DNA from 3 places in the Candidatus Pantoea symbiotica genome. Region 2 is predicted to be linked to each of the others. Evidence: predicted binding sites of a transcription regulator. Region 2 holds the regulator's gene; each other region holds the start of a gene.
What was found. The regulator CRP, encoded in region 2, controls carbon source genes, mostly activating them, when cyclic AMP is high. The targets are predictions, from matches to a motif close to ATGTGANNNNNNTCACAT.
Positions count from the first base shown of each region.

Region 1: a site for CRP is predicted at 6,002-6,019, ahead of epd (erythrose-4-phosphate dehydrogenase). Genes of this name have one in related genera too.
Region 3: a site for CRP is predicted at 6,797-6,814, ahead of rbsD (D-ribose pyranase). Genes of this name have one in related genera too.

Region 1 is NZ_JBSZHR010000002.1:3,146,515-3,157,003, forward strand. It holds gene ACXIZX_RS15180 (FAD-dependent oxidoreductase) at 1-583, shown strand, start outside; gene argO (arginine exporter ArgO) at 580-1,203, opposite strand; gene mscS (small-conductance mechanosensitive channel MscS) at 1,332-2,207, opposite strand; gene fbaA (class II fructose-bisphosphate aldolase) at 2,396-3,475, opposite strand; gene pgk (phosphoglycerate kinase) at 3,580-4,743, opposite strand; gene epd (erythrose-4-phosphate dehydrogenase) at 4,795-5,814, opposite strand; gene tkt (transketolase) at 6,155-8,146, opposite strand; gene loiP (metalloprotease LoiP) at 8,420-9,172, shown strand; gene ACXIZX_RS15220 (YidB family protein) at 9,250-9,654, opposite strand; gene speB (agmatinase) at 9,709-10,489, opposite strand, start outside.
Region 2 is NZ_JBSZHR010000002.1:3,636,254-3,646,742, forward strand. It holds gene tauB (taurine ABC transporter ATP-binding subunit) at 1-581, opposite strand, end outside; gene tauA (taurine ABC transporter substrate-binding protein) at 593-1,573, opposite strand; gene ACXIZX_RS17605 (LacI family DNA-binding transcriptional regulator) at 1,807-2,787, shown strand; gene ACXIZX_RS17610 (LysE family translocator) at 2,789-3,391, opposite strand; gene ACXIZX_RS17615 (hydrolase) at 3,452-4,468, shown strand; gene ACXIZX_RS17620 (YheU family protein) at 4,471-4,689, shown strand; gene ACXIZX_RS17625 (phosphoribulokinase) at 4,751-5,620, shown strand; gene ACXIZX_RS17630 (OsmC family protein) at 5,672-6,076, opposite strand; gene crp (cAMP-activated global transcriptional regulator CRP) at 6,381-7,013, shown strand; gene ACXIZX_RS17640 (YccS/YhfK family putative transporter) at 7,072-9,150, shown strand; gene argD (bifunctional acetylornithine/succinyldiaminopimelate transaminase) at 9,147-10,367, opposite strand; gene ACXIZX_RS17650 (aminodeoxychorismate synthase component II) at 10,455-10,489, opposite strand, start outside.
Region 3 is NZ_JBSZHR010000002.1:3,961,771-3,972,259, forward strand. It holds gene mdtD (multidrug transporter subunit MdtD) at 1-922, shown strand, start outside; gene rbsR (ribose operon transcriptional repressor RbsR) at 919-1,911, opposite strand; gene rbsK (ribokinase) at 1,916-2,845, opposite strand; gene rbsB (ribose ABC transporter substrate-binding protein RbsB) at 2,910-3,785, opposite strand; gene rbsC (ribose ABC transporter permease) at 3,812-4,783, opposite strand; gene rbsA (ribose ABC transporter ATP-binding protein RbsA) at 4,780-6,288, opposite strand; gene rbsD (D-ribose pyranase) at 6,296-6,715, opposite strand; gene ACXIZX_RS19135 (YgiW/YdeI family stress tolerance OB fold protein) at 6,888-7,283, opposite strand; gene qseB (quorum sensing response regulator transcription factor QseB) at 7,464-8,126, shown strand; gene qseC (quorum sensing histidine kinase QseC) at 8,123-9,454, shown strand; gene kup (low affinity potassium transporter Kup) at 9,466-10,489, opposite strand, start outside.

The DNA.
Region 1 (10,489 bases), 490 kb from region 2:
GATTGAGGTTGCGCTGACCAGCCAGCGTTTGCCGGGCGTGATGATGGTCTTTAACAGTCTGAATCCGCGCGTGGCGAAACGCACACGTCAGATTAATGATGGCGATTACGGCGTTGATGAGTTTGATTTCTGGCTGCCGCGCCGTGCTCCGCAGCAAATCCTGCTGGCCTTTGCGCTGGAAACACCGCTGCAACTGTGGCACCGCGACTATCTGCTTAACGGCAAGTTACGCCCGGAACAGCACACCAATTGTTGGGTGCCCGCGCAGGATGATGCGCATCCCAACGCGTGCTGGCACTGGAACGAACCGCAGCGGGCAAAACAGATTACATTGCTATTTGATAACGACTTCGATCATGCAATGGAAACGGTGCAAATGGGGCACGCACAGACGGTGACGCCGCACTGCATCACGCATTACCGTGTATGGCTGGATGAAATGCTATTGGCTGAGGTGACGGAAAATCATCACTCGCTGTGTCATCACACGGTGCCAGAAGGCGTGAGTTTTAACCAGATTCGGCTGGAGTTGCTCGCCAGTGCGGGCGCGCTGCCCGCATTATACGGATTACATCTGCATTAGAGAGCAGCAATGCCCTGACGCGCCAGCTGAATGGCGATAAACCACATCACGCCGCCGACCAGCAGATTGATAATGCGCTGCGCCCGCACGGTGCGCAGCCGTGGCGACAGCCACGCCGCCAGCAACGCCAGGCCGAAGAACCAGATGATTGATGCACTCACGGTGCCAAATGCAAACCAGCGACGCGCATCTTCAGAGGGAAGCTGGCTACCGAGGCTGCCGAGCACCACAAAGGTGTCGAGATAGACATGCGGATTGAGCCAGGTGACCGCCAGGATGGTGGCGATAATGCGCCAGCGCCCTTGTTTCAGCTCTGCGTCAGATGCCAGTGAAACATCACCCTTCCACGCACTGCGCAGCGCGCCCCAGCCGTACCACAGCAGAAACGCCACGCCCGCCCAGGTGATCAGCATTAACAAAATAGGCGATTGATTCAACAACGCGCTGCCGCCAAAAATCCCACCGCAGATCAGCGCAATGTCGCTGATGGTGCACAGCGATGCGGTCATCAAATGGTAGTGGCGTTTGATGCCCTGATTCATCACGAAAGCATTTTGCGGGCCAAGTGGCAGAATCAGCGCAGCACCAAGAGCAAGCCCTTGTAAATAAACAGATAACACGGAAATAGTCCTAAAGAATGGGGAGATGTGATGCAGTATAGTGACGCGAGGATATTAGAGGAAATTGAAATATTTAATCGGTCATTAGAATAAGTAATCAAAAAGGCACCCGCAGGTGCCTTTCTATGTTATTCGCTGCGTGCGGGTTGTTGCTGCTCGCTCTTCACCTGATGCAGATGCACATCCATCTGCGGATAAGGAATACCGATGCCGTTCGCGTCCAGCGTACGTTTGAAGTTCTTCATCAGATCCCAATAGACGTTTTGCAGGTCGCTGCTTTTGCTCCAGCAACGCACCACAAAGTTGAGCGATGACGCGGCCAGTTCATTCAGACCAATCTGGATACCCAAATCTTTCAGCACACGCTCATCCGCTTCAACCACTTCACGGAAAAGTGCAATCACCTGATCAACATCCGCATCGTAAGCGACGCCAATAATGAATTCGTTGCGACGGATCGGTTCACGCGAATAGTTAATGATATTGCCGGCAATGATTTTACCGTTAGGCACAACGACAATTTTTCCATCGGCCGTTTTCAAAGTGGTGGAGAAGATCTGCACGTTTTGTACCGTACCCATCACGCCACCGAGATCAACAAATTCACCGGTTTTGAACGGACGGAAGGTCACCAGCAATACGCCGGCAGCCAGGTTGGACAGGGAACCTTGCAGCGCCAAACCCACAGCCAAACCAGCAGCACCCAGCACGGCGATGACTGAGGCGGTTTGCACCCCAACGCGTCCCAGTGCAGCAATGATGGTGAAAGCGATAATACCGTAGCGCACCATTGCAGATAGGAAATCTGCCACTGTCGCATCAATGTGACGCGCCAGCAGAACGCGGTTAATCGCATTGGAGATGATGCGGGCGATGAACATACCAATGATGATGGTAACAATCGCCGCCACAATATTTACCGCATAGCTCAGGATCAGTTCCTGATTACGTACCAGCCATCCGCCAGCATTGTTAATGCCATCAACGACATTTAAGTCTTCCATTTGTTAGCCCTGTTGTTGAGTTTCCCGCAGGAAATTGCCAAAAACTGCCAGATTGACTCCGACACTCCGCATACAAGGGTAAACAAAAATAGGGCGAAGCGCCAAAAATGGCCTTAAATTACGGGACTTTCCAGACCAGGCGCATAAAAAAAGGCCCTTACGGGCCTTTTTTGTACTGTAAGGAAAAATTACAGTACGTCGACGGCGTTAAGCTCTTTGAAAGCCTGCTCCAGGCGAACAACCATTGAAGCCTGAGCAGAACGCAGCCACACGCGTGGATCGTAGTATTTTTTGTTCGGGCTATCTACGCCAGTCGGGTTACCCAACTGAGCTTGCAGATAGTCTTCGTTCTTTTTGTAGTACTGCAGAATACCGTCCCACGTTGCCCATTGGGTGTCGGTATCGATGTTCATCTTGATCACGCCGTAACCGATAGACTCTTCGATTTCTGCAGCAGAAGAACCTGAACCACCGTGGAACACGAAGTCCAGCGCGTTGTGCGCCAGGTTGTGTTTCTTGGTCACGTATTCCTGAGAATCACGCAGAATGGTTGGAGTCAGTTTCACGTTGCCCGGCTTGTACACGCCGTGCACGTTGCCGAATGAAGCAGCGATGGTGAAACGTGGGCTGATTTTGCTCAGCTCGGTGTAAGCGTAATCAACGTCTTCTGGCTGAGTGTACAGAGCAGAAGCGTCCATGTGGCTGTTGTCCACGCCGTCTTCTTCGCCACCGGTACAACCCAGTTCGATTTCCAGCGTCATATCCAGCTTGGCCATGCGCGCCAGATACTTAGCAGAGATCTCGATGTTCTCTTCCAGTGACTCTTCAGACAGGTCGATCATGTGAGAAGAGAACAGCGGCTTACCGGTTTTCTTGAAGTGCTCTTCGCCTGCGTCCAGCAGACCGTCGATCCACGGCAGCAGTTTCTTGGCGCAGTGGTCAGTGTGCAGGATAACTGGCACGCCGTACTGTTCAGCCATCAGATGCACATGGTATGCACCCGCGATAGCACCGAAGATAGCCGCGCCCTGAGGCTTGTCGGTTTTGAAACCTTTACCGGCGATGAAGGCAGCACCACCATTGGAGAACTGAACGATGACCGGCGCTTTCACTTTGGCCGCAGCTTCCAATACCGCGTTGATAGAGTCCGTGCCGACGCAGTTAACTGCTGGCAGAGCGAATTTGTTCTCTTTCGCTACCTGGAAAATTTTCTGAACGTCGTCACCAGTGACAACGCCGGGTTTTACGAAATCAAAAATTTTAGACATGTTTGTGTCCCGTTTCGTTACCGTTCATCCCCGAAGGGATTGCGATTTGATTGCCCCATAAAGGGCTAGCCTTCAGGCGACGCGAAAGCGCCGCCCCCAAAGAGTTACTGCTTGGCGCGCTCTTCCAGCATAGCAACTGCTGGCAGTTTTTTGCCTTCCACGAACTCGAGGAATGCGCCGCCGCCGGTAGAGATATAAGAGATCTTATCTTCGATACCGAACAGGTCGATTGCAGCCAGCGTATCGCCGCCACCTGCCACTGAGAACGCATCGCTATCGGCGATAGCATTCGCCACGATTTCGGTGCCTTTACGGAAGTTCGGGAACTCGAACACGCCAACCGGGCCGTTCCACAGAATGGTTTTCGCGCCTTTCAGAATCGCGGCCATTGCCTGTGCAGTTTCGTCGCCGAAGTCCATAATCTCTTCGTTATCCGCTACTTCGGAAACCTTTTTAACGGTTGCCGGTGCAGTTTCAGAGAATTCCGTGCCTACGCGAGAATCGGTAGGAACCGGGATGCCATGCTCGTCACGCAGCTTTTTCGCTGCTTCAACGAAGTCTGGCTCGTACAGTGATTTACCGACGTTGTTGTCGATAGCCACGAAGGTATTCGCGATACCGCCGCCCACAATCACGGTGTCAGCAATTTTCACCAACGACTGCAGCACATCAAATTTGGTCGACACTTTAGAACCGCCAACCACAGCAACCAGTGGACGCTCTGGGTTGCTCATCACTTTGCCCAGCGCTTCCAGCTCAGCTGACAGCAGCGGACCGGCACAGGCGATTGGTGCAAACTTGCCCACGCCGTGGGTAGAAGCCTGCGCGCGGTGCGCGGTACCGAATGCATCCATCACGAATACGTCACACAGTGCGGCATAATCCTTTGCCAAACCTTCTTCGTCTTTTTTCTCGCCTTTATTAAAGCGCACGTTTTCCAGCACAACCAGTTCACCCGCGTTGACTTCAACACCTTTGAGGTAATCTTTTGCCAGGGTAACGTTGGTGCCGTTCAGTTTATCTTTCAGGTAGTTAACAACCGGCAGCAGGGAGAACTCTTCGTTGTATTCACCTTCGGTCGGACGACCCAGGTGAGAGGTAACCATCACTTTCGCGCCCTGTTTCAACGCCGCTTCGATGGTAGGCAGAGAAGCACGAATACGTGCATCTGACGTCACTTTCCCTTCTTTCACTGGCACGTTGAGATCGGCACGGATCAGAACGCGTTTACCAGCAAGATCCAGATCGGTCATCTTAATTACAGACATGGTGAACCCTCTCGTTGATTCTCATAAGTTTTGCCAGACGCAGTCCGCGTCTTACCTGAAACCGCTTGCGGCCATTGCTAACGTGGTGTCGATCATGCGGTTAGCAAAGCCCCATTCGTTGTCACACCAAACCAGCGTTTTGATAAGGTGATGACCACTGACCCGCGTTTGCGTACCATCGACTATGGCACTGTGCGGATCATGGTTAAAATCTACTGAGACTAACGGTAATTCCGTATAGTCAACTATACCACGAAACGCCCCTTCTGACGCGTTTTGCAGCAACGCGTTGACCTCACACGCCTTCACCGCTTCGCGCACCGACACGCTCAAATCAATGGCTGTCACGTTGATGGTGGGCACGCGCACCGCAATTGCCTCAAAGCGATCGTTAAATTTCGGAAAAATACGGGTAATGCCAGCAGCAAGACGCGTATCGACCGGAATGATCGATTGGCTGGCGGCGCGGGTACGACGCAGATCGCTGTGATAGGCGTCGATCACCTGCTGATCGTGCATCGCCGAGTGAATGGTGGTCACGGTGCCCGACTCAATGCCAAAGGCGTCATCCAGCAACTTGATCACCGGAATAATGCAGTTGGTGGTGCAGGATGCGTTGGAGACAATGCGGTCAGTTTGTTTAAGAGCTTGTTCGTTAACACCAAATACGACTGTGGCATCGAGATCGTTACCGCCCGGATGCGAGAACAACACTTTCTTCGCACCTGCTGCCAGATGGGCTTCGCCATCAGCGCGGCTGCCGTACACGCCGGTGCAATCCAGCACGATATCCACATTCAGTTCGCGCCACGGCAACACATCAATTTCCGCCTGATGCAGGATACGGATGGTGTCATCGCCAACAAACAGCTGATCGCGCTCCTGGCGCACATCAAAGGCAAAACGGCCGTGGCTGGTGTCGTACTTCAGCAGATGCGCCATCCCGGCGGCGTCGGCCAGCTCGTTAATGGCGACCACGGTGATCTCAGCCCGGCGACCGGTTTCATACAGGGCACGCAATACGTTACGCCCGATACGACCAAAACCATTTATTGCTACGCGAATGGTCATTTCTACCTTCAACAACACCCGAAAAAACGTGCCGATTAGCCTGAGCGTTTCACACCGTTTTGTACAGGGAATTATTGCTTGCCCGCACCGGCAAGATGCACGTTCTCGCTCGCAACTGAAACGGTTCAGCTAGAGTAATGCAAGAGAGGAATAACGGGAATGATTGCGATCAAGTGAGTGGCGGAATATTGGATCTACGTCACAAATTTTGCACTGCGGGATTATTACTGCAGGAATAATTGAACCGTTTCAGGTTGGAGGTGGTGAAACAATAAGGGCGCCCCGGTTGGGACGCCCTTTATACCCGCTGTGTAGGGTCGCCATTTATGGCGACCTCAAATCACAGAATCGATTTCGCCGTTTTAACCACATTTTCAACGGTGAAACCAAACTCTTTGAACAGCTGATCCGCAGGCGCTGACTCACCGAAAGTGGTCATACCGACGATCGCGCCGTTCAGGCCGGTGTATTTGAACCAGTAATCGGCGATACCCGCTTCAATCGCCACGCGAGCGGCAACCGCTTTCGGTAGCACGGATTCACGATATGCCGCGTCCTGCTTGTCGAAGGCGTCGGTGGATGGCATAGACACCACGCGCACCTTGCGGCCTTCCGCCGTCAGCTGCTCATAAGCGCTTACCGCCAGCTCCACTTCTGAACCGGTAGCGATCAGGATCAGCTCTGGCGTACCTTCGCTGTCCTTCAGCACGTAACCACCGCGCGCCACGTTAGCCAGCTGCTCAGCGCTACGATCCTGCTGCGCCAGGTTCTGACGCGAGAAGATCAGCGCCGACGGGCCATCAACACGTTCGATAGCGTACTTCCACGCCACCGCAGACTCAACCTGGTCGCACGGGCGCCACAGGCTCATGTTTGGCGTCACGCGCAGGCTGGCCATCTGCTCAACCGGCTGATGCGTCGGGCCATCTTCGCCCAGACCAATCGAGTCGTGGGTGTAGACCATGATCTGACGGATTTTCATCAGCGCGGCCATACGTGCGGCGTTGCGCGCGTACTCGACGAACATCAGGAAGGTGGCGGTGTACGGCAGGAAGCCGCCGTGCAGCGCGAGGCCGTTGGCGATGGCGGTCATACCGAACTCGCGCACGCCGTAATGGATGTAGTTGCCCGCCGCGTCTTCATTGATCGGTTTAGAACCGGACCACATGGTGAGGTTGCTTGGCGCCAGGTCAGCAGAGCCGCCCAGATATTCCGGCAGGATTTTACCGAAGGCTTCGATGGCGTTCTGCGAGGCTTTACGGCTGGCGATTTTCGCCGGATTGGCCTGCAGCTGCTCAATAAACTTCTGCGATTCGGTTGCCCAGTTAGCCGGCAGCTGGTTGTTGACGCGACGTTTGAACTCCGCAGCCAGTTCCGGATGTGCAGCGGCGTAGGCAGCAAACTTCTGGTCCCACGCAGACTCTTTCGCCTGGCCGGCTTCTTTGGCATCCCACTGCGCGTAGATATCTGAAGGGATTTCAAACGGACCGTGATTCCAGCCCAGCTGCTTACGGGTCAGCGCGATTTCATCGGCACCCAGCGGCGCGCCGTGCGAATCGTGCGTACCGGCTTTGTTCGGCGAACCGAAGCCAATCACGGTTTTGCACATCAGCAGCGAAGGCTTGTCGGAAACCGCTTTGGCTTCTTCAACCGCTTTCTTAATTGCGTCTGCGTCGTGACCGTCCACGCCGCGCACCACGTGCCAGCCGTAGGCTTCAAAGCGTTTAGCGGTGTCGTCGGTGAACCAGCCGTCAACGTGACCGTCGATGGAGATGCCGTTGTCATCGTAGAAGGCAACCAGTTTGCCCAGCTTCAGGGTACCGGCGATGGAGCAGACTTCGTGTGAGATGCCTTCCATCATGCAGCCGTCGCCCATAAACACGTAGGTGTTATGGTCTACGATGTCATGACCCGGGCGGTTGAACTGCGCCGCCAGCGTGCGCTCAGCAATGGCAAAACCGACTGCGTTCGCAATGCCCTGACCCAGCGGGCCAGTGGTGGTTTCAACGCCTGCGGTATAACCGTATTCCGGGTGGCCTGGAGTTTTAGAGTGCAGCTGACGGAAGTTCTGCAGCTCGCTCATTGGCAGGTTGTAGCCAGTGAGGTGCAGCAGGCTGTAAATCAGCATTGAGCCATGACCGTTCGATAAAACGAAGCGGTCGCGATCTGCCCACAGCGGGTTAGTAGGGTTATGGTTCAGGAAGTCACGCCACAGCACTTCGGCGATGTCCGCCATGCCCATTGGGGCACCCGGATGTCCCGAATTGGCTTTCTGTACTGCATCCATACTTAACGCGCGAATGGCGTTGGCAAGCTCTTTACGAGAGGGCATCTTCTACTCCAGGTCGGATTAATGCTCCGCCACGCTTAACTTATTGTAATTAATCAGTTATAAGGCGAAGCGAGAAAAAAGTCGCACATCAATGTACATGAAAATCAGGACAAAAGTACATGCATCTGGGTGCTAAATCACGGGTAACCGTTTGCATTTCCGGCCTTGTCTGCTAGCCATTGCACAACATGCGAGCTATAACCAAATCGTTTAAACACCTGTGACGGTTTCAGGTGTTTGTTTTCTTTACCTTGTTACCCAAAGGATGCCGATATGAAAATGAGAGCTACCATTGTTGCTCTGGGAATGGCTTCGCTGCTGAGCGGCTGCGAAGGATTTGATAACAACGCGCTGCTGCAATCTGGTGCGCAGGCTTATCAGGCCTACGCGCTGAACGATGCACAGGTGAAAGAGTTGAGCGATCAATCCTGTGCTCAGATGGATAAAGACAATCAGGTTGCACCCGCCAACAGTGAATATCAGCAGCGCCTGAACAAAATCGCGGCGGCGCTTGGCGATAACATCAACGGCGTGCCTGCCAACTACAAGGTTTATCAGACTAAAGACGTCAACGCCTGGGCGATGGCCAACGGTTGTATCCGCGTCTACAGCGGCTTGATGGACATGATGACCGACAACGAAGTCGAAGGTGTGCTTGGCCATGAGATGGGCCACGTCGCACTGGGCCATACGCGTAAAGCGATGCAGGTAGCGCTTACTACCACCGCAACGCGCACCGCTGCGGCTTCCGTCGGCGGCGTGATCGGTTCGCTATCACAATCGCAATTGGGTGAAATGGGCGAAAAACTGGTGAATGCACAGTTCTCACAAACCCAGGAAACACAAGCCGATGATTACTCGTTTGACCTAATGAAAAAGCGCGGTATTGATCCGATGGGATTAGCGACCAGTTTTGAGAAACTGGCGAAACTGGAACAGGGACGCCAGAGTTCGATGTTTGATTCGCACCCGGATTCTGAAGCGCGCGCCCAGCATATTCGTGAGCGCATTGCGGCTGGGAAGTAATATCACACGCAGCAAAAAGGAGCGCATTAATGCGCTCCTTACACGTAGGGTCGGCATTCATGCCGACCAGTCAAAACTTAACGCTTAAACAGCCCATCAACCATCGCACCCAAATCCTGGGTATTCGACGTATCGATGTGGCCCTGCGGCGACAGCTTATCAATCACCTGCGGCAACAAAGCAGCCAGCGTACCGGACGCACCATTGACATCGGTGCCAAGCTTATCCGCCAGCGACTGCAGCTGATCCTGACCCAGCGCATTTTGAATCTCGCCGCCATCAACCGAATGGTTACTGCCGCTGCCAATCCAGCTATTTAGCACCTGCCCAAGTCCGCCCTGCTGAAATTTCTGCAGCAGCACTTCGACGCCGCCCTGCTCCTGTACCCAGTTCCAGATAGCCATCAGCTGTTGCATCTGATTGCCCTGCCCGCTTCCGTTGCTGTTTCCCAGCGATCCAACTAAATCGTCCAGTAAACCCATAGTCGCCTCCGCAGATTAATTAACCGCCAATAAGTGTAGCCGCAAGCAAAAGGATTAACCTTTATTAGCCGCCTGCACGTGCAGCATGTCCAGCGCCAGCGTGGCGGCTGCCAGCGAGGTCAAATCGGCGTGATCATAGCCCGGCGCCACTTCAACCAGATCCATGCCAACGATGTTCATGCCCTGTAAACCGCGAATCAGCTTAGTGGCTTTATCGCTGCTCAGACCGCCAATCACTGGCGTACCGGTGCCCGGTGCATGAGCGGGATCGAGGCAGTCGATATCGAAGGTCAGATAGACCGGCAGATCGCCAACGGTACGCTTCACTTCCGCCAGAATGTCATCCACGCTGCGATCGTTGACCTGCGCGGCATCCAGCACGTTGAAACCGAGGCTCTTATCGAACTCGGTACGAATGCCGATCTGCACGGAATGTTGCGGATCGATCAAACCCTCTTTCGGCGCGGTGAAGAACATAGTGCCGTGATCGAACGTCGGGCCGTTGGAATAGGTATCGGTGTGCGCATCGAAATGCACCAGCGCCATTTTACCGAAGTGCTTAGCGTGCGCGCGCAGCAGCGGCAACGTAACGTAGTGGTCACCGCCAAAAGTCAGCATACGTTTACCGTTCGCCAGCAGTTTCTCGGCGTGCGCCTGCAGTTTGTCAGAGAGATCCTGTGAATCGCCGAAGGCATAAACCAAATCGCCGCAGTCCACCACGTTCAGACGCTGACGCAGATCGAAGTCCCACGGCCAGCGGCAGCCTTCCCACGCCAGGTTGGTTGAGATCTGACGAATCGCGCCCGGCCCTAAACGGCTGCCCGGACGGCCTGAG
Region 2 (10,489 bases):
AACACCGCTTCTTCGATGTCGTGAGTGATGAGCAGAATCTGTTTGCCGGTATCACGCCACAGCGTTAGCAGCAGGGTTTGCATCTGTTCGCGGGTAAAGGCGTCCAGCGCACCGAACGGCTCATCTAACAGCAGCAACTGAGGATCAGCCGCCAGCGCACGCGCAATGCCCACGCGCTGACGTTGACCCCCAGAGAGCTGCCAGATAAAACGCTTTTCTGCACCTTCCAGTCCTACTTTGCGGATCAAACGGCGTGCAATGGTATGGCGCTCCGCCTTCGCCATCCCCGCCAGTTGCAAGCCGAACGACACGTTATCAATCACGTTGCGCCACGGCAGCAAGCCTTCATTCTGAAACACCACGCCGCGCTCCGCGCCCGGCCCTTCTACCTTTTTGCCATCCAGCGTAATGCTGCCGGATTCCAGCGGCAGAAAGCCGGCGATGAGGTTCAGCAGCGTGGTTTTGCCACAGCCGGAAGGGCCTAACACCACCAGCAGGTCTCGGCTGCCCAGCTGCAGGTTAATGTCCTGCAGCGCGGGTTGTCCGGCGTAACGCGCATTGAGATTGGTGATGTTAAGCATACGGCCTCCGGTTATTTCGCTAAGGGTGCAACGAAGCGCGTGGTAACGAAGCTGCTGTAATCGCTATCCGCTTCTGGCACTTTGCCCTGCTCTTTCAGGAAGCCGGCGGTATCGACAATCGCCTTGTTCACCGGCTTGCCGAGCTGCTCCACCTGTTGCTGCGCGGTGAGATAGGTGTTGCCTTTCACCAGCACCGGCACATCCGCTTCGGGTACACCGCTTAGGCGCGCCAGCTTGCTCAGATTGTCTGACTGCTTCAGCCATTGATCCGGATTGGCAATGTAAGCTTGCTGCGCTTCAACCGCGCTGCGGGCAAAGGCGGTGACGATTTCTGGATGCTGCTGCGCGAAGTCTTTACGCACCACCCACACATCAAGCGTTGGCGCGCCCCACTTGCCAACCTGCGAAGAATCCGTCAGCACCTTGCCATCTTTCTCCAGCTCATTTACCGCCGGAGACCAGACGTAAGCACCGTCGATATCACCGCGTTTCCAGGCGGCAATAATCGCCGGTGGCTGCAGGTTGACTAAGGTCACTTGCGAAGGCTTGATGCCCCAATGCTTGAGCGCAGCGAGGAAGCTGTAGTGCGTAGTCGAGATGAACGGCACGGCGATGCGCTTGCCAATCAGGTCTTTGGGATCTTTGATGGTTTTCTTCACCACCAGCGCTTCGGAGTTACCGAGCTGTGAGGCCAGCAGGAAAGCTTCAATTGGCAGCTTTTGCGTAGCGGCGACCGCCAGCGGGCTGGAACCGATATTACCAATCTGGACGTCGCCCGATGCCAGAGCACGCAACACGCTGGCTCCGCTATCAAATTTGCGCCAGTCGACGGTAGCACCGCTCTCTTTGGCAAAGGTGTTATCCGCCTGCGCCACTTTGGCCGGTTCCGCCGACGTCTGATACGCCACGGTAACGTTGACCGCTTGCGCCTGGAACGCCATCAGGGCCAGAGCCGCTGCGACTGCCGTTATTGTTTTTTTCATCGCCATCATCATTCACCCCAATGTGTTTTTGTCTGCGCAGTTTCTCCAGCAAGAGTAATTTCATAAAGGAATTAAAAATTATCCCTAATGACGATCCGTTCTTAGATCAACATCGGGCAAGGCTATGCAGAAAGTGCAAATGGAAAGAAAAGGGAAATCGGTAAATATGTCACGCGCTCACATAGCAGCTGTGATATTGATAGACATCTCATTTTTCACTCTTAACGAGCGGTCCTGAATCCATGTCGATTGAGAAAGTCGCACACCTGGCTGGCGTGTCCAAAGCCACCGTTTCACGGGTTTTGAACCAGAATCCCGGCGTGCGCCCGGACACGCGCGCCAAAGTGCTGGCGGCCATCGACATCTGCGACTATCAACCCAACTTACTGGCGCGCCAGCTACGCACCTCGCAAAGCCATATGTTGTTAGTGCTGATCCCTGACATCACCAATCCGTTCTGCTCACGCGTGGTTCAAGGCATTGAAGCCGAAGCGGAAGCGCAGGGTTACCATATTCTGCTGTGTAACTCGGGATCGCAGCTGCGGCGCGAAGCGGCCTACATCGCCCTGCTCACCGGCAAAGTGGTCGACGGCGTGATCACCATGGATGCCGCCAGCAGTTTGCAGGAGCTAAAGGAATTGATTGGCGATGCGCCTTGGGTGCAGTGCGCCGAATACGATCCGGCGATCGCCGCCTCAAGCGTGGCGATTGATAATAAAGAAGCGGCTTTCGAAACCGTGCGTTATCTGGCGAGCAAAGGCCGACGCCGTATTGCGCTGGTCAACTGTGATATGCGCTACCTCTATTCGCATAAGCGTGAAGAGGGATATCGCGCGGCGCTGGAGCAACTCGAGCTCAGCTGGTGCGGTGTGGCCTACGCCGAGAATGTCACCTGCGAGTCGGGCAGTGCGGCCTTGCGCGAATTGCTGAAGCAGCCGGAACGACCAGATGCGGTGTTTGCAGTGTCGGATGTTCTGGCGGTTGGCGTAATACACGCAGCGCTGGAAGCGGGCTTGCGCGTGCCGGAAGATTTAGCGGTGGTTGGATTTGATGGCATCAACTTTACCAGCAGCCTGAATCCACCGCTGACGACGATTGAGCAGCCGATGAATCGCATGGGCGTGCGTAGCGTACAGCTGCTGCTGCAACGTATCCGCCAGCCCAACTCGTCGGTGGTCCATGAAGTGTTGCCGTGGAAGCGCGTTGAACGCGCTTCCAGTTAACTCAGCGCCAAATCAGCAATACGCACGCAGCGGTGAGCAAGCCCATCGCCAGATTGAACATTTTCCACGCGCGTGGGCTTCGCAGCAGACGTCCAATCAGCGAGCCAAAGCCCATCCAGATCACCCCGGAAATCACATTTACCATGAACATGCCGAGGCTGATCGCCAGCACCGAATGCAGATATTCGCTGCCCGCCAGGCTGAAGCTGGCCACCGCACCGAGCGCCATAAGCCAGGCTTTCGGGTTGATTAGCTGCAGCAAGCCGCCTTGCCAGAACGGCATTTGCTTTACCGTCACATCATCGGTTTCCAGCTTTTCATACTCGGCGCTGGCGATTTTCCACGCCAGCCACAGCAGATAAAGGCTACCGGCAATCTTCAGGATCAGATGCAGCGAAGGATAAAGCAGGATGAGACCGCCGATACCAAATGCCACCATCAGCAACATGACTTGCATACCAATCATGATACCAATGAGCAGCGGTATAGTGCGCAGGAAGCCAAAATTAGCACCCGAGGCGGTAAGTAACATATTATTGGGCCCGGGCGTGATGGCCGCGACCCAAAGAAAACCTAACATTGATAAAAAAAGACTCAGTTCCATGTATATTCGGGTGCTCCTCACCCAGTAAAGCGAACAACCCATCGAAGCTATCAGCGACTTATGCATCAGACAAGCCTTTACCCAAGCTATTTTGATCGCCCCAGCGGCGAGCGCTTTAAACCACTGCGCGGATTCAGTAACGCGCATCTACAAACGCTGTTGCCGCGCATTCTGCGCCGCCGCGTCACGTTGCGTCCGCACTGGCAGCGTCTTGACCTGCCGGACGGCGATTTTGTCGATTTAGCGTGGAGTGAAGATCCGGCGCAGGCGCGTCATAAACCGCGCATGGTGATGTTTCACGGCCTGGAAGGCAGCTTTCGCAGCCCGTATGCGCACGGCCTGATGCAGGCGTGTCAGGCGCGCGGCTGGCTGGCGGTGGTGATGCACTTTCGCGGCTGCAGCGGCGAGCCTAATCGCTTAAAGCGCATCTATCACTCCGGTGAAACTGAAGACGCCACCTACTTCCTTAACTGGCTGCAACGCGAATGGGGCAGCGTACCGACCGCCGCTGTCGGCGTTTCGCTGGGCGGCAACATGCTGGCTTGCCTGCTCGGTCAGCAAGGTCACGATGTGCCGATTGATGCCGCCATCGCCATCTCGGCGCCGCTGGCGCTGGAGCCGTGCAGCGGCAAGCTGGACGTTGGCTTCTCGCGCTTCTATCAGCACTATTTGCTGACGCAGCTGAAAAAGAACGCCACGCGCAAACTGCGCGCCTGGCCCGGCACGCTGCCGGTCGATCTCAGCCAGCTACGCGCTTTCCGCCGCTTACGCGAGTTTGATGATGCGATAACCGCACGTGCGCACGGTTTTATCGACGCCAACGACTATTATCAACGAGCCAGCGCGATGCCGCTGCTCACCGGCGTGCGCAAACCGCTGCTGATCATTCATGCGCAAGACGATCCCTTTATGACCGATGCCGTGATCCCGCAACCTGACCAGCTGTCAGCTTCCATTCAGTATCAGCTGACGCAGCAAGGCGGCCACGTCGGCTTTGTCGGCGGCACCTTGCTTAAACCGAAAATGTGGCTGGAACAGCGCGTGCCCGACTGGCTCTCAACCTATCTGGATGTGTAATTGTGATTATTCCCTGGCAAGAACTCGAAGCGGAGACGCTGGAAAACCTGATTGAAACCTTCGTGTTACGCGAAGGCACCGATTACGGCGAGCAGGAACGCAGTTTGCTGCAAAAAGTCGCCGATGTGCGCCGCCAGCTGGAGCGCGGCGACGTAGTGCTGGTGTGGTCGGAACTGCATGAATCGATCAATATTATGCCGAAGGGTGAATTTCGCGGCTAATGCACCCAGCGGCAATTCGTGGTAACAATGCTCATCGCCGGACCTCACAGGGAGCTCTGTTATGTCAGCCAGGCATCCAATCATTGCCGTCACCGGTTCCAGCGGCGCCGGAACCACCACCACCAGCCTCGCCTTCCGCAAGATTTTCCAGCAGCTGAACCTGCATGCGGCGGAACTCGAGGGCGACAGTTTCCATCGCTTCACGCGTCCGGAAATGGACATGGCGATCCGCAAAGCGCGCGATCTCGGTCGCCACATCAGCTACTTCGGCCCGGAAGCCAACGACTTCGGCCTGCTGGAGCAGACGTTTAAACATTACGGCCAAACCGGCCTCGGCGAATCACGTAAATATCTGCACACCTACGATGAAGCGGTGCCGTGGAATCAGGTGCCGGGCACTTTCACGCCGTGGCAGCCGCTGCCGGAAAACACCGATGTGCTGTTTTATGAAGGCTTGCACGGCGGCGTGGTCACGCAGCAGCAAAATGTGGCGGAGCATGTCGATCTGCTGGTTGGCGTGGTGCCGATTGTTAACCTTGAGTGGATTCAGAAGTTGGTGCGTGACACCGGCGAGCGCGGCCATTCACGCGAAGCGGTGATGGATTCGGTGGTACGTTCGATGGAGGATTACATTAACTTCATCACGCCGCAGTTCTCGCGCACCCACATTAACTTCCAGCGCGTGCCGACCGTTGATACCTCAAACCCGTTTGCCGCCCGCGAAATTCCCTCGCTCGACGAAAGCTTCGTGGTGATTCATTTTCGCGGTCTGGAAGGCATCGCGTTCCCCTATCTACTGGCGATGATTCAGGGATCGTTTATTTCCCACATCAATACGCTGGTGGTGCCGGGCGGCAAAATGGGATTGGCGATGGAGCTGATTATGCTGCCGCTGGTTCAGCGACTGATTGAAGGGAAGCGAATTGAGTAGGTTTGGTGCGGGCTGTGAAAAGGGAGGCATGAATGCCTCCCCTACGACCGATTACAACTCGACAACCTCATAGCTGTGGGTAATTTCCACGCCTTTACCCAACATGATCGCCACCGAGCAATATTTTTCCGCCGACAGGTCAACCGCGCGCGCAACCGCTTTATCGCTCAACGCTTTGCCGCTGACAATAAAATGCAGGTTGATGGTGGTAAAAATGCGTGGCGCCTCTTCACGGCGTTCTGAGGTGAGTTTCACTTCGCAATCGGCCACATCGCTGCGCCCTTTTTGCAGGATCGACACCACATCAATGGCGCTACAGCCGCCTGCGGCCATCAGCACCATCTCCATTGGACTTGGCGCTTTATCACCGGAATTACCGTCCATTAATACCTGATGGCCAGATGAGGATTCTCCGAGAAAGGTAAGACCTTCCACCCATTTCACTCGTGCCTGCATTATTCTCTCTCCTGAAGCGGCGGTTTTGCCGCCAGAGTACGCTTTCACCTGACAAACAGCAATCCAGAGTAATCCCCCTTCTGCTGAAGCGAGACAACACAAGACAGCTCGCAAAAGCTGTGCTACAAACAGTGCTGAAAATATTTTCGTCATCACAGACGAAGGCCGGAAGAATCAAAAGCGTAGCTTAAGAGTCCACCCGGAATAATTTTTCCTTTACTGGAAACGCTCGACGATTAAACCGCCTGACAGGGAAAAATGCCCCCTGTATTTTGGGCACGATTACAACAGAGGATAATAGCGAATGGTTCTCGGCAAACCGCAAACAGACCCTACACTCGAATGGTTCCTGTCCCATTGCCATATTCACAAATATCCATCCAAAAGCACGCTCATCCATCAGGGTGAGAAAGCGGAAACGCTGTACTACATCGTAAAAGGTTCCGTAGCGGTACTGATTAAAGATGAAGAAGGCAAAGAGATGATTCTCTCCTACCTCAATCAGGGAGATTTCATCGGCGAACTCGGTCTTTTCGAAGAAGGCCAGGAACGTAGTGCCTGGGTACGTGCGAAGTCTGCCTGCGAAGTGGCTGAAATTTCATACAAAAAATTCCGTCAGCTGATTCAGGTAAACCCGGATATTTTAATGCGACTTTCGTCGCAAATGGCGCGTCGTCTGCAAGTCACATCTGAGAAAGTGGGCAACCTTGCCTTCCTCGATGTAACCGGACGCATCGCGCAAACGCTGCTAAATCTGGCCAAACAGCCAGATGCGATGACTCACCCAGACGGGATGCAAATCAAAATCACCCGCCAGGAGATTGGTCAGATCGTGGGCTGCTCACGCGAAACCGTGGGTCGTATCCTGAAAATGCTGGAAGATCAGAACCTGATCTCCGCACACGGTAAAACCATCGTCGTTTACGGCACCCGCTAATTTCTTCTCACCCACGGCGTGATGGCAACATCGCGCCGTTTCTATTTGCGATGAGCTGATGTGGCGTCGAATCATCTATCATCCCGAAGTTAACTATGCGCTGCGGCAAACGCTGGTGCTGTGCCTGCCTGTGGCTCTCGGCTGGCTGTTTGGCGATCTGCAAAAAGGTCTGCTGTTCTCATTAGTGCCGGCCTGCTGCAACATGGCGGGGCTGGATACGCCGCACAAACGCTTTTTCAAACGCCTGATTGTGGGTGGTTCGCTGTTTGCCACCGGCAGTTTCCTGATGCAAATCCTTACTGCTTACCAGATTCCGTTGCCGCTGATTTTGCTGGCGCTGCCGCTGCTGATTGGCGTGACCGGCGAAATCGGTCCGCTGCATGCGCGCTTGCTGCCCGCAACGCTCATCGCCGCTATCTTTACGCTCAGCTTAGTGGGACGCATGCCGATGTGGGTGCCGCCGTTGCTCTACATTGGCGGCACGCTGTGGTACGGCTTATTCAACTGGTTCTGGTTCTGGCTGTGGAAAGAGCAGCCGATGCGCGAATCGCTTAGCCTGCTGTTCCGCGAACTGGCGGATTATTGCGATGCCAAATACACCTTACTGACGCAGCTGACCGATCCGGAAAAAGCGCTGCCGCCGCTGCTGGCACGTCAGCAAAAGGCGGTCGATCTCATCACCACCTGTTACCAGCAAATGCATATGCTGTCGGCCAGCCGCGATAACAGCCACAAACGCCTGACGCGCGCTTTCCAGGTGGCGCTGGATTTACAGGAACACATCTCGGTGAGTTTGCATCAGCCGGAAGAGGTGCAGAAGCTGGTTGAAGAGAGCCACGCCGAAGCGGTGATTCGCTGGAACGCCAAAATCATCTCGGCGCGGCTGCGCGTGCTGGCGGATGCGATTCTCTACCATCAGCTGCCAGACCGTTTCCACATGGAGAAACAGCTCGGCGCGCTGGAGAAAATTGCGCGCCAGCATCCGGATAATCCGGTCGGTAACTTCTGCCTGTATCACTTCAGCCGCATCGCCCGCGTATTGCGCACGCAGAAGCCGCTCTACACGCGTGACCTGATGGCCGATCGCCAGCGCCGTTTGCCGCTGTTGCCGGCGCTGCGCAGTTATCTGTCATTCAAATCCACCGCGTTACGCACCGCGGCACGCTTCGCCGTAATGCTGATGTTTGGCAGCTCGCTGGCGCTGTTCTTTAACATCCCCAAACCTTACTGGATTCTGATGACCATCATGTTCGTCAGCCAGAACGGTTACAGCGCGACGCGCGTGCGCATCCAGCACCGTGCGCTGGGCACCTTTGCCGGTTTGCTGATCGCCGCCGCCTCATTACGGCTGGCGGTACCGGAATCGATCACGCTGCTGTTTATGCTGGGGATCACGCTGGCGAGTTATCTGATCACGCGGAAATATTACGGCTGGTCGATGATTGGCTTCACCGTCACGGCGGTGTATTCGCTGCAACTGCTGTCGCTCAACGGCGCACAGTTTCTGCTGCCGCGCATGATGGATACCTTGATGGGCTGTTTGATTGCCTTCGCCGGGATGATTTGGCTGTGGCCGCAGTGGCAAAGCGGACTGCTGCGCAAGAACGCGCACGATGCGCTGGAAGCCTATCAGGAAGCGCTGCGAATGCTGTTAGGCCCGGAACAATCGCCGGAGAAACTGGCTTATCAGCGCATGAAGGTTAATCAGGCGCACAACGCGCTGTTCAATTCATTGAACCAGGCATCGAGCGAGCCGGGCTTTAACCTGCAATATCTGAAAGATATGCGCATGTGGGTTACGCACAGTCAGTTCATCGTCGAGCATATTAACGCCATGACGATTCTGGCGCGTGAGCACACCATGTTGACGGCCAAGCTGGCGGAACGTTATCTGCAATCCTGTGAAATCGCGCTGCAGCGTTGTCAGCAGCGGCTGGCGTATGACGGACCGGGCAACGACAGCAATATTCTGGAAGCGCCGGAGAATCTGAATGAAGGGCCGGTGACGATTGTCGAACAGCATGTGAAGCGGATTTTGCAGCATCTCAGCGTGATGCACACCATCTCTTCGCTGGCGTGGAGCCAGCGACCGCATCATGGTCGCTGGCTCAAGGTGTTACGTCCGAAAGCGGATTAAGCAGCCAGCACCTTTTCAATCGCGCTGGCGAAACGCGTCATGCCTTCGGCGATATCGGTAGGTTCAATCACCAGCGAAGGTACAAAACGAATCACGTCGGTACCGGCGGTGAGAATCATCAATCCTTCTGCGGCGGAAGCATTAAGGATGTCACGCGCCTTGCTGGCGAACTGCGGCTTTAGCGCGGCACCAATCAGCAGACCTTTGCCACGAATTTCGCTGAAGATATCGAATTTACTGTCGATGGCTTGCAGCGCTTCAACAAACTGCTGACGACGCGCTTCCACACCTTCCAGCACTTCTGGCGTATTGATGATATCCAGCGCAGTTTCAGCGATGGCACAGGCCAGCGGATTGCCGCCGTAAGTGGTGCCGTGAACGCCCGGCGCCATCACCGAGGCAATTTCGTTGGTGGTCAACATCGCGCTCACCGGGAAACCGCCGCCCAGCGCTTTCGCGCTGGTAATAATATCGGGCTTGATACCGTAATGCTCATACGCAAACAGTTTGCCGCTACGTCCCATGCCGCTCTGCACTTCATCCAGCACCAGCAGCGCATTGTGTTCATCGCACAGCGCGCGCAGACCTTGCATAAATTCTGGCGTGGCCGGCATCACGCCGCCTTCGCCCTGAATCGGCTCGACCACGATGGCGCAGGTGTGATCATCAATCACCGCTTTCACCGCATCGAGATCGTTGAACGGCACATGCACGATATCCGCCGGTTTTGGACCGAAGCCATCGGAGTATTTCGGCTGGCCGCCAACCGACACGGTGAACAGCGTGCGGCCGTGGAAGGCGTTATGGAAGGCGATGATTTTGCTTTTGAACGGGCTGTGTTTTTTGCAGGCATAATAACGCGCCAGCTTGAATGCTGCTTCGTTGGCTTCCGCGCCGGAGTTACCGAAAAACACCCGATCGGCAAAGGTCGCGGCAATCAATTTACTCGCCAGACGCAGCGCCGGTTCGTTGGTGAACACGTTGCTGGTGTGCCACAAGGTTTCGCCCTGCGCTTTCAGCGTTTCTACCAGCGCCGGATGACAATGGCCCAATGCAGTCACCGCGATACCGCCAGAGAAATCGATATACTCTTTGCCCTGCTGATCCCACACTCGGCTGCCTTTACCTTTTACCGGCACAAACTGCGCAGGTGCATAAACAGGCAAAATAACGTTATCGAACGTTTCCCGGGTTACCGCTAGTTTTTCCGCTGCCATTGACGACCTCATCGGGTTATTTGTTGAGCTGATGTGAAAATATAATCACAAAATATGCATAAAAAATCACACGAAGGCAAACATAAGTTACGCGTTGAGGAAATTAGCCAGCAGCTGATGCC
Region 3 (10,489 bases), 330 kb from region 2:
CAGCTGGCACTGGATATTCCTCATCAACATTCCCATCGGTATCGCCGGCATCTTTTACGCACGCAAATATATGCCGGACTTCACTACCCCAAAACGCCGCTTCGACTTTTCAGGCTTCCTGCTGTTTGGTTTGGGTCTGGTGTTGATCTCGGTCGGCATCGAACTGTTCGGCGAGCGCGTGGTATTGCCATGGCAAGCTTTGCTGGTGCTGTTTAGCGGCATTGCATTGCTTCTTCTTTATATAGTGCACGCGCGCCGCCATCCGGCACCGCTGATTAATCTGCCAATGTTTAAAACCCGCACCTTCTCGGTCGGCATCATTGGCAACATCGCTTCACGTCTGGGAACCGGCTGCATCCCGTTCCTGATGCCGCTGATGTTGCAAGTGGGCTTTGGTTATCCCGCGCTGATTGCCGGTTGCATGATGGGACCGACGGCGATTGGCGCGCTGCTGGCGAAATCCACGGTGACGCAAGTGCTGCGCCGCTTCGGTTATCGCCATACGCTGGTTGGTATCACCATCATCATTGGCATATTGATCGCCACCTTCTCACTGCAATCGCCGGGAGGCAGCGTGGTGATGTTGCTGGCGGCACTGTTGATTCTGGGGATGGCGATGTCTACGCAGTTCACCGCGATGAACACCATCACGCTGGCGGATTTAAATGATGAGAACGCCAGCGGCGGGAACAGTGTGCTGGCGGTAACGCAACAGCTGTCGATCAGCTTTGGCGTAGCAGTGAGCGCCGCAGTGCTGCGTTTCTATCAGGATGTCGAGGCTACAACCGTCGCGCAATTCCACGCCACCTTCCTGACGATGGGTGTCGTCACAGTGTTGTCAGCCTTTACCTTTATGATGTTACGTCCGGGCGATGGTCGTAATCTGATCGCCAACCGCGAGAAAAAGAAGAAAACGGCTTAGACCGAACCGCGCTCCACCAGCTCCGGCGTCAACACCAGCGTTTGCTGACTGGCGTCGGGATCGCTCATACGATGAATCAAAGTATCAATCGCCAGTTCACCTAACTCATCTTTCGGCTGATGAATGGTGCTAAGCGGCGGTGTCAGGTAACGCGCCAGCTCAATGTTGTCATAGCCCATCACCGCAATATCCTGCGGCACACGCAATCCAGCCTGGAACAAGGCGTGATAGACGCCAACCGCCATCGCATCGTTGCTGGTAAAGATCGCTTCTGGCAGCGTATCCAGCGTCAGCAATTGATTCATGGCGTTGAAGCCGCCCTGAAACTCAAAATCGCCATCAACCACATAACCCGACGGAACCGCCAATCCGCTGTTGGCCATCGCTTTATGGAAGCCCTCAAGACGCAAACGCGCGGGGGTTTTATCCTGCGGGCCGGCAATACAGGCAATACGCGTATAGCCGCGATCGATAAGATGCTGAGTTGCCAGCTCGCCGCCGAGCAGCGCGTTATCCTGAATAATGTCGCCGCGCCCTTCAAATGGGGCCCAGTCCATCATCACCATCGGCACCGACGGATAGCGATTGAGGATCTCCGCTGAAGGCAGGTGGGTTTCGGTGCACATCATTAACAAACCATCGACACGCTTTTGCATCAGCGTCTCGAGGCTGCGATTCATACGTTCTTCATCGCCTTCGGTATTACACAGAATCAAGCTGTAGCCGCGTTCGTAGCAGCTGTTTTCCACGCCGCGCACCACTTCGGAATAGAACGGGTTACTGCTGGCGGTCAGCAGCATGCCGATGGTGCGGGTTTGTTTGATCTTCAGGCTGCGCGCCAGCGCGGACGGCGCATAGTTAAGCTCGCGAATCGCCTGATCCACCTTTTCACGCACCTGCTCGCTGACAAAGCGATTGTTATTAATGACGTGTGAAACGGTGGAGGTCGAGACGCCCGCCAGGCGGGCGACATCTTTCATGGTAGCCAAGCGCTTAGCCCTGTTGCTGCAGGAAGGCGTCGATCTCAGTGCGCCACGGCACTGAGGGCTGCGCGCCCGGACGCGTTACCGCAATCGCGGCAGCGGCATGGGCGAAACGTACGGCATCGTGCATTGGCACACCTTCCAGACGTGCGGTAATAAACGCACCGTTGAAGGTATCACCCGCCGCAATAGTATCGATGGCCTGCACGCTGAAGCCCGGAATGCGCACGCCATTGCCTTGCTCACTCAGCCACACACCGCGACGGCCTAAAGTGATTAACACGGTATCGATACCTTTGGCATGCAATGCCGCAGCAGCACGCGCGGCATCTTCATCGCTCTTCACCGCAATGCCGGTGAGAATTTCTGCTTCGGTTTCATTTGGCGTGATGATGTCGATAAGCGCGAGCAGTTCATCAGAGAGCGCGGTGGCCGGCGCGGGATTCAGGATCACTTGCGTCTGCTGCGCGCGGGCAATCTTCGCGGCGGCCAGAACGCTTTCCAGCGGAGATTCCAGCTGCATCAGCAACGCATCGGCATCGGCAATCACTTGCTGGTGCTGCGCAACGCGAGTCGGCGTCAGCGCGGCATTGGCACCGGAATAGATGCCGATATTATTTTCGCCTTCGCCATTCACGAAGATCATCGCTACACCGGTCGATTCATCAGCGACGGTTTCAACCGGTGCGGTATCAATACGGTCTTGCTGCAACTGCTGACGAATGCGCTCGCCGATATCATCGGCGCCTACGCAGGCAATAAAGGCAATGTCTGCACCGGCACGACCGGCAGCCACCGCCTGATTGGCCCCTTTGCCGCCAAAGGCAATTTGGTACTGTTTCCCGATCACCGTTTCGCCCGGACGTGGAAAGTGGGCGAGGTTAAGGATGTGATCGGCATTGATGCTGCCGAGAACGGCCAGTTTTGCGCTTGTGGTCATTGGGATTCATCCAGAAAGATGCGCCACCAGGACGGTGGCGCGTTGCCCTGCTTTTCTTTACTTATTATTTGGTAACCAGCTTCAGGTCAACCGGATTAACCGCCTGCACCTTTTCGCCTTTCAATACTTTATCGGCAGTCTGCACGCCAATCACACCAATCTTGTCTGGCATCTGAGCCACAGTGGCGGTCAGTTTACCTGATTCGACAGCTTTCACACCGTCAGCGGTGCCGTCAAAGCCCACCACCAGCACGTCGGTTTTCCCGGCAGTTTGCAGCGCACGCAGCGCGCCCAGCGCCATTTCGTCGTTCTGAGCGAAGACGGCCTGCACATCCGGATGTCCCTGCAACAGGTTCTGCATTACGTTCAGACCTTTAGTACGGTCGAAGTCAGCAGGCTGGCTCGCCAGGATGTTGAATTTGTGCGCATCAGCCGCTTGTTTAAAGCCTTCGCCACGCTCACGCGCCGCAGACGTACCGGCAATGCCTTGCAGTTCAATAATTTTCGCGCCATCACCCAGTTTTTTGGCGATGAAGTCACCGGCCATTTTGCCGCCGAAACGGTTGTCAGAAGCCACGTGGCTCACTACGGTGCCCTGTGCTGCCACGCGGTCCAGCGTGATCACCGGAATATTCGCCTGGTTTGCCATCTTAACGGCGTTACCCACCGCATCAGAATCGGTTGGGTTAATCAGCAGCAGCTTGGTGCCGCGCACCGTCAGATCTTGCACGTTCGCCAGCTCTTTCGCTGGGTTGTTCTGCGAATCCAGCACCACGAGGTTATAACCCAGTTGGTCAGCTTCTTTCTGTGCGCCATCTTTCAGAGACACAAAGAACGGATTATTCAGGGTTGAAACCACCAGAGCAATGGTGTCCTTTGCCATTGCGCCAGCACTGAGGGTGGCGCCAAGAATGACGGCCAATGCAGTTAACTTTTTCATTTTTAAATCCTGTGTGAAGGTCAGAGTTATTTACTGCTTTTGTTATCCACCAGCACCGCTAGCAGAATGACGACGGCTTTAACAATCATTTGGTAGTAAGACGATACGCCCATCAGATTCAGGCCGTTGTTCAGGAAACCGAGGATCAACGCACCAATCAGCGTGCCCATGATGCGACCTTTGCCGCCCGCCAGGCTGGTACCGCCCAGCACCACCGCCGCGATCGCATCCAGTTCATAACCGGTGCCCGCGGTAGGTTGTGCGGAAGAGAGACGCGCCACCTCGATGGTGCCCGCCAATGCCGCCAGCAGGCCGCACAGCGAATAAACGATGATTTTGACGCGATTAACGTTGATGCCCGACAAGCGCGTCGCCGCTTCGTTGCCACCCAACGCATAGATGTAACGACCAAGCCGCGTGTGATGCAGCATGTACCACGCCAGTCCAAACACCGCGACCATCAGCCACACCGGCGTTGGGATGCCCAGCGGACGACCGATACCGAACCAGCCAAACAGATCGGCGTTATCGTTGAAGCCGGTATTGATCGGGCTGCCGTTGGTGTAAACCATGGTGACGCCGCGCAGCAGCAGCATCATCACCAGCGTGGCGATGAAAGCCTGCACCTTGCCGCGCGCCACAATCACGCCGGTAATACCGCCAATCGCCGCTCCCAGCGCCAGCGAAGCCGCAACGGCCACCAGCGCATTGACTTCTAATCCGACAATCGATGCCGCCACCGCGCCAGTCAGCGCCAGCAGCGAGCCCACCGACAGATCAATACCTGAAGTCAGAATCACCAGCGTCATGCCGACCGCCATAATGGCGTTGACCGAGGTCTGCTGCAGAATGTTGAACATGTTGGCCAGCGTGAAGAAGTTCGGGCTCTGGCTGGCAACCACGGCGATCAGCACGATCAATGCAATCAGTGATTTCTGCTCCAGCAGCCAGGCTTTGCTGAACCAGCGACGGCTGGCGGGTAAGGTTTGGGTGCTCATACAACTAACTCCTCGCTGTGTTGCTTACCGACTGCCGCCGCCATCAGGGATTCCTGGGTAGCTTGCTCACGGGAAAATTCGCCACTCAGATGGCCTTCATGCATCACCACGATGCGATCGCTCATGCCCAGCACTTCCGGCATTTCCGACGACACCAAAATGATGCTCAGCCCTTCGGCTTTAAACTGATTAATTAACTGATAAATTTCTTTTTTTGCCCCGACATCGACGCCGCGTGTTGGCTCATCAAGAATCAACACATCCGGGCGCGTCATCAGGCCGCGCGCAATCGCTACTTTTTGCTGATTACCGCCGGATAGCAGGCCAATCGGCTGCTCCATTGAAGGAGTTTTGACGTTGAACAGGCGGATAAAATCGCCCACCGCCAACTGCTCGTCGCTGTGTCTCAGGTTGCCCGCGCCGGTGCTGAAATAGCGCAGCGCGGTCAGCGACATGTTCTCTTTCACCGACATGCCCAACACCAAACCATCGCGCTTACGATCTTCGGAGATATAAACGATGCCGTTCGCCAATCCGTCTTGCGGGGAGCGGGTGGTGATTTCGCGGCCATTCAGCGTGACTTTACCTTTACTGCGCGGCAGCGCGCCGTACAGCACTTTCATCAGTTCGGTACGTCCCGCGCCCATCAGGCCCGACACGCCAAGGATTTCCCCTTTGCGCAGCGTAAAGCTGACGTCATCAACGCCCGGGCCGCTGAGGTTTTCAACTTTTAAGCGGATCTCACCCGGCTGCTGATCGATACGTGGATATTGATCTTCCAGCTTGCGGCCGACCATCATCTCGATCAGGCTCTCTTCGCTGAGATCGCACACCGCGCGCTCGGCAATAAACTGCCCATCGCGGAACACGGTGACGTCATCGCAAATCTCGAAGATCTCTTTCATGCGGTGCGAGATATAGACGATGCCGCAGCCCTGCGCTTTCAGTTCGTTGATGACGCGGAACAGCGACAGCGTTTCGGTATCGGTCAGCGCATCGGTCGGTTCATCCATAATGATGACCTTCGACTCGAAGCTGAGCACTTTGGCGATCTCGACCATCTGCTGATCGCCAATCGACAAATCGCCCACCAGCTTATGACTGCTGAAGCGCAGATTGAGGCGCTTTAATAGCTCATCCGCCTCGGCGTACATCTTTTTCCATTCGATGCGGCCAAAGCGGTTAACAAATTCGCGGCCAAGGAAGATATTCTCGGCGACGGTCAGTTGCGGAATCAGGTTAAGTTCCTGATGGATAATGCCAATACCCGCTTCCTGCGACGCTTTCGGGCCAGAAAACGCCACATCCTGACCAAGCCACTGCATGGAACCGGCATCCATGCTGTAAATGCCAGTCAACACTTTCATCATGGTGGATTTGCCCGCGCCGTTTTCGCCCACCAGCGCCATTGCGCGTCCTGGATAAACGGCGAGCGATGCGCCATTCAGCGCCTTTACGCCAGGAAACGACTTTTCAATCCCTTTGAGTTGCAGTAACGGTTGCATAGCGGCCTCAGAAGGTCACGCCGGCGCTCAGGATGACATTCGCATACGGAGAACACTCTCCGCTGCGAATGACCGCCTGACTACGCTGCGTTTGTTGTTTGAATTGTTCATGGCTGGTGTAACGAATGGTGATGATATTCCCCTGGTGCTGTTGCAAGGCTTCGAGCACGGCGAGCAGTGCGCTGTGGAGCTGCGGATTGTGCTGCTTAATCTCCTCCGCCATCAGGGCGCTTTCGACCTGCATCTCCTGCGTGACAACCTCAACCACCTGTAAAAATTCGGGCGTACCCGGCGTTAACGCCAGATCGATGCGCTGTGGACCAGCCGGAATCGGCAAGCCTGCATCTGCAATCGTCAGCGTATCGGTGTGCCCCAGGCGAGCAATCACATGAGAGACTTCAGCGTTTAACAAGCGACCTTTTTTCATTTATTCCACTCCACAGCGAAACGTTTCGCTGTTCGGGAGTGTATAAAATGCGCACGGCAACTCAATGGCGGCATCACGGAAATGTGATCGCCATCGAAACGTTTCGCTTGAGCCAGAGAGAATTTGAGTTTGGTAGGATGTTGGAGCCGCTGCTGCGGCCCCGAAGCAGGGATTAAGGCAGTTTACGCACCTGTTTCACGTCCAGTTCGATGGAGTTGAAATCTTTATCCAGTTCGCCGGTCAGTTCTACCTGATCCTTCGGCGTGATGGTCAAACCGTTCCAGCGTTTATGATCGATCTCGACCTTCATGGTGCCGGTGGCATCACGGAACTGATAATCCTCATCACCGATTTGCTTCTCAAGCGTACCGCGCACGGTGATCCAGCTATCGTCCTTCATCTCTTCTGCCTGTTTCACCGTGACAACGCTGGTGTTATCGGCTTTGAAACCACCGGACTTCACCTGCGCGGATGGCGCATTCGGGTCAACAAAGCCACCTTGCTGAGCGGCAAGAACCGGCGTGGCGGCCAGAGCGATGATAGCTAACAGGGCTGCAGATTTTTTCATATTTCACCTCTTTTCCATGAATGTGTCGGTTTACGGCAGCTATTTCACCATAAGGTTCTTAACAGGATCTTAAGAGAATCCGTTGAGCTAACATTCATGAAAAATAGTCTATTTGCCGGGATTTTCGCTGTACAAGAGCGATTGTGCTTCGTATAACTCCGCTTAACAGAAGGAGAGTTGATGCGCATTTTACTGATAGAAGATGACTCGCTGATTGGCGACGGGTTGAAAGTCGGGTTGACCAAACTCGGATTCAGCGTGGATTGGTTTGTCTCCGGCGAAGCCGGATTTCAGGCGTTGACGGCCGCGCCCTGGGACGCGGTGGTGCTGGATCTATCGCTGCCAGAACGCGATGGTCTGGATATCCTGCGTCAGTGGCGCCAGCAAGGACAGGATGTACCGGTGCTGATTCTCACCGCGCGCGATGCGCTCGATCAGCGCGTACAGGGATTGCAGCTCGGCGCCGACGATTATCTGTGCAAGCCGTTTGCATTATCAGAAGTGGCGGCACGCTTGCAGGCGCTGATCCGTCGCCGTCACGGCCAACTGCAGCCGGAACTCAAACACGGCAAAGTGGTGATGGCGCCCGGCAGCCACAGCGTGCAGTGCGATGGTGAAGCCGTCAGCCTGAAGAGCCGCGAACTGGCGCTGCTGGAGCTGTTTCTGCGCAATCCCGGCCGCGTGCTGACGCGCAGTCAGCTTGAGGAAAAGCTCTACAGCTGGGATGAAGATGTCTCCAGCAATGCGGTGGAAGTGCACATTCATCATCTGCGCAAGAAACTCGGCAGCCAGTTTATTCGTACCGTACACGGCGTCGGTTATACGTTGGGAACGGAAGAATGAGTCTGTTTCTGCGCCTCGCCATCGGCTTTGTGCTGCTGATTATGCTGTGCGGCGGCCTTGCCAGCCTCAGCGCCTGGCACCAAACCCGCGATACGGTAGACGAGCTGTTTGATACTCAGCAAATGCTGTTCGCCAAACGTTTAATTACGCTCGATCCCACCTCGCTACAGGACGAAAAACTGCCTAAAACCAAGTCGATCCTGCGTCATCATCGTGGCGATCAGGATGACGATGCGCTGGCGTTTGCCATCTTCAGCGCTGACGGCCAGCCGCTGCTCAATGACGGCGAAAATGGGCGTGATTTACAGTTTGATTACCAACGTGATGGCTTTACCGATGGCCGCCTACGCGGCGATAAAGATAGCTGGCGCTTAGTGTGGCTAACTTCCGCGGATAAGCGTTATCGCGTGGTGGTTGGGCAAGAGTGGGAATACCGCGAAGATATGACGCGCGATCTGGCGCTCAGTAGCCTGCTGCCATGGTTGATCGCCATGCCTTTTATGCTGCTGTTGCTGCTGGCGCTGGTGTGGTTCGAGCTGCGCCCATTGAAGCGCCTCACGCTTTCGCTGCATCAACGAGCGCCGGACGATGCCACGCCATTGCCGGACACGCGCCTGCCTAAAGAAGTGAAGCCGCTGGTGGTGGCGCTTAACGGCTTGTTTAGTCGTATGGCGCATCTGGTGCAGCGCGAACGTCGCTTTACCTCCGATGCCGCCCATGAACTGCGCAGCCCGTTGGCGGCGCTGCGCGTGCAGAGCGAAGTGATTCAGCTGGCCGATGATGATGAAGCGATGCGTAAACGGGCGATTCTGCAGCTGGACAGCGGCATTGTGCGCGCCACGCGTTTGGTGGATCAGCTCTTAACGCTGTCACGCGTGGAAGCTGACGACCTGCGCAGCGAATTTCAGCCGGTGGCGCTGGCGCCGCTGCTGCAAAACCTGCTGGCGGAGCACTTCCCGCAGGCGGAACAACAAGACACCGCTTTGCAATTCACCAGCCACGCCGAACCGGTGATGAACGGTCATCCGCTATTGCTGGGTTTGATGGTGCGAAACCTGCTGGATAACGCGCTGCGCTATTCGCCGTCGGGCAGCACTATTGATGTACAGCTCAATGCCCGCGCCATTACCGTTGATGATAACGGGCCGGGGGTCAGCGATGAGCAGTTGGCAAGGTTGGGTGAACGCTTCTGGCGACCGCCGGGACAGGCGCAAACCGGCAGCGGATTAGGGCTTTCCATCGTGAAGAATATTGCCCAACTGCACGGCATTCGCTTGCAGTTCAGCCAGCGCGCCAGCGGAGGATTGCGCGTCACCTTAAGTTGGTGACGCGCACAGCGTTAAATCTCGACCTGGGTTCCCAGCTCGATCACGCGGTTAGGTGGGATTTCAAACTGATCCGGCGCGCGCAGCGCATTGCGTTGCAGCGCGAGGAACAGCTTGCCGCGCAGGCGCAGATACCACGGACGATCGCCGATAATCAGCGATTCATGCGACATAAAGAAGGAGGTTTCCATCATGCGGCAGTTTAGGCCTTCAAGGCCGCAGCGGTGGAAAATCTCTTCGACGTTTGGCGTTTCGCGCCAGCCATAGCTTGCCACCACGCGCCAGAAAGTTGGCGATAACTGTTCGATGGTCACGCGACGCACATTGTGCACATAAGGCGCATCTTCCGTACGCAGCGTCAGCAGCACCACGCGCTCATGCAACACTTTGTTGTGCTTGAGGTTATGCAGCATGGCAAACGGAATCACGTTCAGCGCCCGCGACATATACACCGCAGTGCCCGGCACGCGTACCGGCGGCGATTTCTCCAGCGACGCGATCATCGCTTCGAGGGAATTGCCGTGCTCATGCATACGACGCAGCAGGCGGAAACGCTCGCTTTTCCAGGTGGTCATGATGATGAACATCATCAACGCCAGCGTCAGCGGCAGCCAACCACCGGAGAACACCTTGATCAGGTTGGCGGAGAACAGCGACACGTCGATGATCAACATGGCAATCAGAATCAACACCACCAGATAGCGGTTCCAGTGCCAGTTTTGAATCGCCACGGTTGAACAGAGAATAGCTGTCAGCACCATGGTGCCGGTTACCGCAATGCCGTACGCCGCCGCCAGATTGCTGGAGTGCTCGAAGCCGACAATCACAATCACTACCGAGAAATAGAGCAGCCAGTTAATCACTGGAATATAGATCTGCCCGGACTCCTCTTCTGAGGTGTGCACAATGCGCATCGGTGGCAAATAGCCGAGACGCACCGCCTGACGCGTTAATGAGAACACGCCGGAAATCACCGCCTGCGACGCAATCACCGTGGCTAAGGTCGCAAGAATCAACATCGGGATCAGCATCCAATCC